DNA from 2 places in the Staphylococcus casei genome. Region 1 is predicted to be linked to the other one. Evidence: predicted binding sites of a transcription regulator. Region 1 holds the regulator's gene; the other holds the start of a gene.
The links. Region 1 encodes CtsR, which represses protease genes until heat stress. Its sites were predicted from a motif close to ATGGTCAATAAAGGTCAAACA; they were not measured.

Region 1 (5,413 bases):
TACGTACAAAAGGTGAACCAGGTACAGGTAATATTGTAGAAGCTGTGAGACATATGCGTCAAGTCAATTCAGAAGTAAGTCGTTTAACTGTTATGAATGATGATGAAATTATGACTGAGGCTAAAAATATTGGTGCTCCATATGAAGTATTAAAAGGTATAAAAGAAAATGGACGTTTACCAGTTGTTAATTTTGCTGCTGGTGGTGTAGCAACACCTCAAGATGCAGCATTAATGATGGAATTAGGAGCAGATGGCGTATTCGTAGGATCTGGTATCTTTAAATCAGAAGATCCTGAAAAATTTGCAAAAGCAATTGTACAAGCGACAACACATTATCAAGATTATGAATTAATTGGCCGTTTAGCTAAAGAACTAGGTTCTGCTATGAAAGGTTTAGATATCAATGAATTATCATTAGAAGATCGTATGCAAGAGCGTGGATGGTAATATGAAAATTGGTGTTTTAGCATTACAAGGTGCCGTTAGAGAACATATACGTCATATTGAACTGAGTGGTCATGAAGGCCTAGCAGTTAAACGTGTGGAACAATTAAATGAAATTGATGGTTTAATATTACCTGGTGGAGAATCAACGACTTTACGTCGATTGATGAATCTTTATGGCTTTAAAGAGGCATTACAACAATCTACATTACCTATGTTTGGTACCTGTGCTGGACTTATTGTAATGGCTAAGCATATTGCTGGAGAAGAAGGATATTTAGATAAACTAAATATCACCGTCGAAAGAAATTCGTTTGGTAGACAAGTAGATAGCTTCGAAAATGAACTAGATGTTAAGGGGATTGCTAAGGATATTGAAGGTGTGTTTATTAGAGCCCCACATATTGCCGAAATACATGAAGGTGTAGAATTACTTAGTACTGTTGGTGAAAAAATTGTTGCTGTGCAAGAAGGACAGTACCTAGGTGTATCATTCCATCCAGAGTTGACTGATGATTATAGAGTGACACAGTACTTTATAGATCATATTGTAAAATCAGCGCTGACTGAAACAGTATAATCAGTATGCAGAAGCACTTGAAGGTATAGTATATGTATAAGGACTATCGTTTCATATACTTCGGGGAACAATTCTAATCGTAAAAATAAACAGAGCATGTAAGGTTCATAAACCTTACATGCTCTGTTTTGTATTAAATAAAGAATCCTGCAATTGCTGCTGAAATAAATGAAACGAGTGTAGCACCGAACAATAGTTTTAAACCAAAGCGTGCAACCATATCGCCTTTTTCATTATTAAGTGATTTGATTGCCCCCGAAATAATACCGATTGAACTAAAGTTTGCAAATGAAACTACAAACACTGAAATAACACCTTTTGCGTGATCACTCATATCTTTAACAGTGCTAAGACTTTGCATGGCAACAAATTCATTTGATAATAATTTCGTTGCCATAATTGAACCTGCTTGTACCGCATCGTTCCAAGGTATACCTATTAAGAATGCGAATGGTGCAAATACAAAGCCAATAAGCGTTTGGAAATCCCAAGTAATGCTTCCTCCCGAAATGCCTGTGAAAATAGCACTTACGACACCATTAAGTAATGCGATAATAGCGATGTAACCGATCAACATTGCTCCAACAATGATTGCGACTTTAAATCCATCTAAAATATATTCGCCTAACATTTCGAAGAAAGATTGTTTCCCAGATTCACTTTCTTCAACGATTAACTTATCTTCTTTTGCTTCTACTTTATAAGGATTAATGATAGAAGCGATAATAAAACCACCAAAGAGATTTAAAGCTACTGCTGTCACGACGTAACGAGGTTCAATTAACGTGAAGTATGCACCAATAATTGAAGCTGAAACAGTAGACATAGCCGAAGCAGTTAATGTATAAAGACGTTGCCTTGGTATATGTGCTAATTCTTTTTTCAATGAAATAAATACTTCTGATTGTCCCAAAATAACTGCCGCAACAGCATTGTATGATTCTAAACGGCCCATGCCGTTAATTTTCGATATTGCTAAGCCTAATACATTGATAATCCATGGAAGAATACGTGTATATTGTAAAATACCAATTAATGCTGAAATAAAAACAATTGGTAGTAATACATTAAAGAAAAATGGTGGGTTTTTCGGATCGACAAATTCAAATCCGCCAAACACAAAATTTACACCTTCTGCTGCTTTTGCTAACAAATAATTAAATCCTTCTGAAATTCCACCAATGACAGTGATACCAAATTTTGTTTTTAGCAAAATAAAGGCAAAAACAAGCTGTATTACGAGTAAAAGTCCTACGTATTGCCAGCGAATATTTTTTCTGTCGGAACTAAAAAGAAACGCTAGGCCGAGAAATACTGCAATACCGATCAAACCTATGATAATATGCATAATTACTTCATCCCTTTTATTTTTTCTTAATACCTATAATACAACAAATTAAGGACGTCTAACATCCATAATTAAAAATTTTTAAAACATATTGGTTGAAAAAGGTCAAAGTTGGTCATATAATATAGTCAAAGAAGGTCAAAAGAGGTGATAATCATGCACAACATGTCTGACATCATAGAACAGTACATTAAGAAATTATTTGAAGACGCCAATGAAGACGTTGTAGAAATTCAGCGTGCAAATATTGCACAACGCTTTGACTGTGTGCCTTCACAATTGAATTATGTAATTAAAACACGATTTACAAATGAACATGGCTACGAAATTGAAAGTAAAAGAGGTGGCGGTGGCTATATTCGAATCACGAAAATTGAAAATAGAGACGAAACAGGTTACATTAATCACTTACTGCAACTTATAGGGCCATCAATATCTCAACAACAAGCGTACTATATTATAGATGGTTTACTGGATAAAGAATATATCAATGAAAGAGAAGCGAAGATGATTTCGGCTGTGATTGATAGAGAAACATTAAAAATGGATGTATTATCGAGAGATATTATACGGGCTAATATTTTAAAAAGATTATTGCCTGTAATAAATTATTATTAAAAAGTGAGGTGTTTAGTCGTGCTATGCGAAAATTGTCATTTAAACGAAGCAGAAGTAAAAGTAGCTGTGAAAGGACAAGAAGGCGTTAATGAAAAATGGGTCTGTCCAACATGTGCGCAAGGAGGTAACCCTTGGACACAAAATCAACATATACAGTCCCAAGACGACATTGAAGGTGCTTTTGTTGTAAAACAAATATTACAGCACTTAGCTGCTAAACATGGTATTGATTTTGATGAAATTGCTTTTAAAGAAGAAAAAAGATGTCCTACGTGCCGCATGACTTTGAAAGATATTGCGCATGTCGGTAAATTTGGATGTGCAGATTGCTATGCTACATTTAAAGATGACATTATCGATATTGTACGACGCGTGCAAGGTGGCCAAATTGAGCACATAGGTAAAACACCTCGATCTTCATATAGAAAGTTAGCTTTAAAAAAGAAAATCGAAGAAAAAACAACACATTTAAACCAACTTATTGAAGATCAAAACTTTGAAGAGGCCGCCGTTGTCCGAGACGAAATCAAAGCATTAAAAGAGGATAGCGAGGTGAGTAGTGATGAGTGAAAATAATATCAGCGCATATATGAGTGAATGGATGCGCGATAAAGATGAAAGCCCGATTGTAATGTCTTCAAGAATACGATTGGCTAGAAATTTAGAAAATCATGTTCATCCGCTCATGTTTCCGTCCGAGCAAGAAGGTTTTAGAGTAATTAACGAGGTTCAAGATGCGCTTCCAGATATGTTTATACAACGTTTAGACACTATGGATCAACAAAGTAAATATAAACTGGTTGCCAAACATCTTATCAGCCCAGAACTTATTAGACAACCTGCTTCTGCAGTGTTATTAAATGAAGATGAATCTTTAAGCCTCATGGTCAATGAAGAAGATCATATCCGTATACAAGCAATGGGCAATGATTTATCATTACAAACCTTATTTGAAAAAGCTTCTAAATTAGATGATACTTTAGATAGTGAATTGGATATTAGTTTTGATGAACATTTAGGTTATTTAACGACATGTCCAACTAATATTGGTACAGGAATGCGAGCAAGTGTGATGTTGCATTTACCTGGTTTAACGATTATGAAGCGTATGAATCGTATCGCTCAAACAATTAACCGATTTGGTTTTACAATAAGGGGTATATATGGTGAAGGATCGCAAGTTTATGGCCATATATATCAAATTTCAAATCAACTGACTTTAGGTAAAACAGAAGAAAATATTATAGAAAGTTTAACCGAAGTTGTTCAGCAAATTATTAACGAAGAAATGCAAATTCGTGAACGTTTAAATGAACATAATCATACCGAAACGTTAGATAGAGTATATCGTTCGTTAGGAATATTAAAATATAGTAGACTAATATCTATGGAGGAAGCTTCTCTGAGATTAAGTGAAGTTAAACTTGGCATTGATTTAGGCTATATTGAATTAGAAGATTTCAAATTTAATGAATTGATGATTGCGATACAATCACCATTCTTATTAGATGATGAAGATGAAAGAGTAGTAAATGAAAAAAGAGCAGATATTTTAAGAGAACATATAAATTAGGAGGTCATGCTATTATGCTATTTGGTAGACTGACAGAACGTGCGCAGCGCGTACTAGCACATGCTCAAGAAGAAGCAATTCGCTTAAATCATTCAAATATTGGAACAGAACATTTACTTTTAGGATTGATGAAAGAACCTGAAGGTATTGCAGCAAAAGTATTAGAGCAATTCGATATTACTGAAGAAAAAGTAGTAGAAGAAGTAGAAAAATTAATCGGTCACGGACAAGAGCAAATGGGTGCATTACATTACACACCTAGAGCGAAGAAAGTAATCGAATTATCCATGGATGAAGCAAGAAAATTACATCACAATTTTGTAGGTACAGAGCACATTTTACTTGGCTTAATTCGTGAAAATGAAGGCGTAGCTGCACGTGTATTTGCTAATTTAGATTTAAATATCACAAAAGCACGTGCACAAGTAGTTAAAGCTTTAGGTAGTCCTGAAATGAGTAATAAAAATGCGCAAGCAAATAAATCAAATAACACGCCAACACTAGACGGTCTTGCACGTGATTTAACTGTTATTGCAAAAGATGGCACGTTAGATCCTGTGATTGGTAGAGACAAAGAAATCACTAGAGTTATTGAAGTATTAAGCCGTCGTACTAAGAATAATCCAGTGTTAATCGGTGAACCTGGTGTAGGTAAAACGGCAATTGCTGAAGGTTTAGCTCAGGCAATTGTGAACAATGAAGTGCCTGAAACGTTAAAAGGTAAACGTGTGATGTCACTTGATATGGGGACAGTAGTAGCTGGAACTAAATATCGAGGTGAATTTGAAGAACGTCTTAAAAAAGTAATGGAAGAAATCCATCAAGCAGGAAATGTGATTCTATTTATT
Region 2 (5,413 bases), 280 kb from region 1:
CGTTAATTAAAAAAGTTTTTAATGTTGAGATTGAGCTACTTGTAAGAAAGAAAATGAAGTTAAAAAAGAACAATATATATATATGCCGTATTAAAGCACGCTCGAGAGAAATATTAGACGAGTTAGGTATTTTAAAAAATGGCGTATTTACGCATGAAATTGACGAAGCGATGATACAAGACGATGAGATGAGACGGAGTTACTTGCGTGGTGCATTTCTAGCGGGTGGTTCTGTGAATAATCCAGAGACGTCATCATATCATCTTGAAGTCTTTTCATTATATGAAGATCATTCAGAAGGTCTAACACAGCTGATGAATAATTATGAGCTAAATGCCAAACACTTAGAAAGAAAAAAGGGGAGCATAGCTTATCTAAAAGAAGCAGAAAAAATCTCAGACTTTTTAAGTTTGATTGGTGGGTACCAAGCTTTATTAAAATTTGAAGATGTACGTATTGTTAGAGATATGAGAAATTCTGTGAATCGATTAGTAAATTGTGAAACTGCAAATTTAAATAAAACCGTTAGTGCAGCAATGAAGCAAGTGGAAAGTATTCAATTGATTGATCAAGAAATTGGATTAGATAACTTACCAGAACGACTACGGGAAATTGCCAGATTAAGAGTTGAACATCAAGAAGTGTCTCTAAAAGAGCTTGGAGAGATGATGTCTACGGGCAGTATATCTAAATCAGGTGTTAACCATCGCCTAAGAAAGTTAAACGAAATGGCTGATAAACTAAGAACCGGCGAGCCATTAGAATTATAAGGAAATACAAATAATATAAAACGAATGTATAAATTTCAAAAAAAGTAGCTTCCATAATTATGGAAACTATTTTTTTTGAGTTTATAATAAACAATTATTTAGATGGAAAACAGCTATGCTACAAAATATAGCAAATGAAATCATAATAAATGCCTTTCATTAATAAGTTTATTTAAATTAAGCATCGTCATCATCACAATATTTAATGTCGTCATAAGCATGCGTCCAATGATATGGTTGAAGTTCTTTTAGATGTTTGTATAATAATTGATTATTACGTACAGTAACGCCTACTTTTACTTTACCACCCCAATAAGCTAGTCTTTCTTGGCAAGTCCCGCAAGGTGTTAAAATTTTAAAATGACTTTGTGTATCATCTCTAACTACGCAAATAGAATGAGTAATAGCATCTTGATTTTTATGTGCTTCTAAAATGGCACCGGTTTCAATACAAAGCGCTGAGGAAGCATTAATAATTTCTGGTGCTACAGATATGTAGATGTTACCTTTCTTTGAATACATGGCTGCTGCGCCTCCCCAACCTTCAGGGTACCTAGATTTTATAAATTGTTGTGCTGTGTTAAAAAGTTTTTCTTCAATAGTCATATATGCACCTCAATAAAAAGAATTTTCAGTCAATTAAAGTAATGATACCATTATTTCTAAGCATTATTGTCTTGAATTGCTCCAAAATATATAATTTTTAAGGAGAGGTACTTTGGCTAATAACTTAAGAAGCGAAAAATTAGAAATAGAAAGAATCATTTTTATAGGACGCACATATAAAGAGTATTTGAACATGTTTGATTTATCATTAACTGAGTTAGAGAGAAAAAAGATTTTGGACTGTCCTGCTGGAGCTTGTTCATTTTCTGCAATAGGAAGACAAAAAGGATTAAATATAGAAGCGTGTGATATAGCATATTATTTTAATAGAGCTGATTTGTATGCGAAAGGTAAAGAAGACATTCAACATACGATAGAAAAAATGAAAAAATCCAAGAATAATTATAATTGGAATTACTTTAAAAATATAGCGGACTTGAAATATCAGCGTCAACAGGCATTAGAAGATTGCGTCGTAGATATGAAGCGTCACAATAATCGGTACACAGCTGTATCATTACCAGAATTACCGTACTGCGATGAAGCCTTTGATATCGTATTATCTGCGCATTTTTTATTTATGTATGCTGATAGATTAGACTATGCATTTCATATCAAATGTTTGGAAGAACTGTTAAGAGTGAGCAAAAAAGAGCTTAGAATCTTCCCATTGGTTGATTTAGAAGGTCATCGCTATGCATATTTAGATCATATCATTAAAAATTTAACTGAATTAGGGTATAGCATCAATGAATGCAAAGTAGATTATGAATTTCAAACACATGCTCATACGATGTTAAAAATAGTGAAGTGATTATTATCACTTTTGTTTATATAAAGATTTCAAATGGTTAATAGTGTTGATTAGACACCTATTATCACCTTTAACTACAAATATACGCTTGTACCTAAGATAAGCATTAAACTGTTATAAAAAAACATTATTCAGCATCTGCTTAATAATGTCCTTCACAAATAAATATGATATTATAATCCCCTCGAAGGGAGTCGAACCCCTATTCTAAGAACCGGAATCTTATGTGTTATCCATTACACTACGAGGGGGGAATTTAACAATACTTTAAGTGTACAAATCTTAATAGCAATGGTCAATAACAACTGAAGAAATTTCGTAAAAATTTCAAGCGTTATTTTTTGACCATGTTTGACTTTTGGGTTAAAATATATTTATCAGTTAGAAATAAGGAGGCAATATTAATGAATTTAATACCTACAGTAATTGAAACAACAAATCGTGGGGAACGTGCATATGACATTTACTCACGCTTATTAAAAGATCGTATTATCATGTTAGGTTCACAAATCGATGATAATGTAGCAAACTCTATTGTTTCTCAATTATTATTCTTACAAGCACAAGATGCTGAAAAAGATATCTACCTTTATATCAACTCGCCGGGTGGTAGTGTAACAGCTGGTTTTGCAATCTATGACACAATCCAACATATTAAACCAGATGTTCAAACAATTTGTATTGGTATGGCTGCGTCAATGGGTTCATTCTTACTTGCAGCTGGTGCAAAAGGTAAACGTTTTGCATTGCCAAATGCTGAAGTAATGATTCACCAACCATTAGGTGGTGCACAAGGTCAAGCAACAGAAATTGAAATTGCTGCGAACCACATTCTTAAAACACGTTCTAAATTAAATCAAATTTTAGCAGACCGTACAGGTCAATCTATTGAAAAAATCGAAAAAGATACAGATCGTGATAATTTCTTATCAGCTGAAGAAGCTAAAGCATATGGTCTGGTTGACCAAGTTATGGTTCCAGAATCATAAGTTGAAATTAAAGTTTTAATAAAAAAGACAAGTCGTTATAACGACTTGTCTTTTTTTGACATCAATTTCTGTTTGACTTTATTATTATAGAAAAGTTTTGCTGATACAACGGATAGCATTAATCCTACAATGATAAAAATAGAAGATACTATCGTCATAGCCAGCGACTTATCAAAAGCAAAACAGCCATTTAATAAAAGTAATAAACCAACAATGAGTAATAATATATGTGTTAGACCATCTGCTTTCATTTTATCCCTCGCATAAAAAGTTAATGAACTAAATCTTCCAAAGCAATTTTTAAATCTGGATATTTAAATTTAAAATCAATAGCCTGTAATTTATTTGGAATTACTTTTTGAGTATCGAGTACGACTGTTGACATTTGTCCTAATACTAATCTGAGCGCGAAAGAAGGTACCCAAGTATAGTGTGGACGATGTGTAACGCGAGCGAGTGTATAGCCAAATAAATTTTGATGTTCCACGATTGGGGCAGTGAAGTTAAACACGCCTTGAGCTTTTTCGGTATTAATTGTATGAAGAATAGCTCTTGTTAAATCATCTAGGTGAATCCATGAATACCATTGTCTTCCAGTACCAAGTTTACCACCAAGATAAAGTTCGTAAGGCAGTTTCATTAAAGGTAGAGCACCGCCTGATTGAGATAGCACCATTCCAAATCTACCAATTACGACGCGTGTACCTAATGATTCAAATTGACGAGCACGTCTTTCCCATTGATAAACGACTTCTGAAAGAAAATCGAAGGGTAAAGTTTTGTATAACTCTGTATAGGTTCTATTTAAATCTGGTTTATAGTAACCTATAGCACTTGCATTGAAGAATACAGAAGGTCTTTGTTCGCGATTTTTAAATAAATCAAATAATGCTTGGGTAGATTGTAAGCGACTTAACATAATGGATTGCTTGTGAGCTTTTGTCCATCGTTGATTTAAGCTAGCACCTGCAAGATTGATGACAATATCAATATGAGGAATTTTAGATTCCCAATCGGGTTCTGACCAATTCACATAAGTGATCTTCGGATGTGAACTTGATTTGTTTTGTCTTGTCAAAATAGTTATGTGTGCATCACTTTGGATGATGGCTTCCACAAGTTGTGTACCTATCATGCCAGTGCCGCCTGTAATTAAATAGTTTTTCATCTTATCACCTCTTAAATAATAGTGCCTAATGATGCAATGATTAAAGGTAGGATAATCTAATCGCATTTGAAGGACATAATTTTTTCAAAATTTGTTCATTAATATGTCATTAACTTCTTGCTAGAAGTATTTAAATTAAAATAGTATAGGTTATAATAAAGGTACCTTCGATATTAATTAATCATCTCTTAATTATTTCGAGTATACCCCATAATATACTAGCGAAGGTAAAATTTTGACTCCCTTTAGTAACGGCCTATGCGAGTATCGTATAGGCCTATATTTATATGTTAACGCAATTAATGACTAGGAACTATCTTTTTAACTTTTGATTACTTTAATAATAAAACTTATACTAGAAGTAGTATTATAAAATAAAAATGCCAACGATGCCAAAAGCAATGAGTATTAAAAAGATTACAAAAACAAAGAGCAGAAAACGTGTTTTTGAATATTTGCGCGCTTCATAGTTGTCGTTTTCAACCATCATTTGACGAAGCCCTTTGTTACTTTTTTCATGCTTAAGGTCAATTTGCTCGTAGTCGTGTAATGGATCATGTTTTTTCATATTGACGACACATCCTGTTATGATAGTAGTATAATTGTAATAAAGTAAGGTTAAAATTCAATGAATATATTGAAAGTAAGATAGCCTATAGATTAATGTAAAGTTGAAACGTGAAGAGAATAGTTAAAGTAGTGATACGTCTATTCTACTATAGATATGACACGACGATAACAGCTGTATTAAAAAATAGTTAATAAGTTTAATTCGTACATGAAATAGTGTAAAATATACTTTTACTATTGGATTATATATGAGAAAAACATAAATGTTATGATATAAATTGAAGTGAGGGGAGCATATGCCAAAGCATAAGCAGGATAATGATTTTGATAATCAAGATAACAAAAAAATGAGTCGTTTTGCAAAAATTGTAAGTGGGATCATTGTATTATTACTTGTAGGTGGATTGATATTTGCCATTTTCGCATTTGTAGATCATTCAAATAAAGCTAATGAACGCTTAAACAATCAAAGCCAAGAAAAGAAAGAGAATAAAAA

Region 2: clpP (ATP-dependent Clp endopeptidase proteolytic subunit ClpP) is a predicted target of CtsR. The motif match lies at 2,529-2,549, and genes of this name have one in related genera.

Annotation. Positions count from the first base shown of each region.
Region 1 covers NZ_CP125718.1:2,418,308-2,423,720, reverse strand. The annotation lists gene pdxS (pyridoxal 5'-phosphate synthase lyase subunit PdxS) at 1-449, shown strand, start outside; gene pdxT (pyridoxal 5'-phosphate synthase glutaminase subunit PdxT) at 451-1,026, shown strand; gene QMO72_RS11820 (NupC/NupG family nucleoside CNT transporter) at 1,160-2,374, opposite strand; gene QMO72_RS11815 (CtsR family transcriptional regulator) at 2,531-2,992, shown strand; gene QMO72_RS11810 (UvrB/UvrC motif-containing protein) at 3,011-3,562, shown strand; gene QMO72_RS11805 (protein arginine kinase) at 3,555-4,565, shown strand; gene QMO72_RS11800 (ATP-dependent Clp protease ATP-binding subunit) at 4,580-5,413, shown strand, end outside.
Region 2 covers NZ_CP125718.1:2,139,865-2,145,277, reverse strand. The annotation lists gene whiA (DNA-binding protein WhiA) at 1-770, shown strand, start outside; gene QMO72_RS10465 (cytidine deaminase) at 948-1,376, opposite strand; gene QMO72_RS10460 (class I SAM-dependent methyltransferase) at 1,489-2,190, shown strand; tRNA gene QMO72_RS10455 (tRNA-Arg) at 2,370-2,441, opposite strand; gene clpP (ATP-dependent Clp endopeptidase proteolytic subunit ClpP) at 2,595-3,179, shown strand; gene QMO72_RS10445 (hypothetical protein) at 3,215-3,430, opposite strand; gene QMO72_RS10440 (TIGR01777 family oxidoreductase) at 3,451-4,347, opposite strand; gene QMO72_RS10435 (hypothetical protein) at 4,715-4,915, opposite strand; gene QMO72_RS10430 (DUF4887 domain-containing protein) at 5,214-5,413, shown strand, end outside.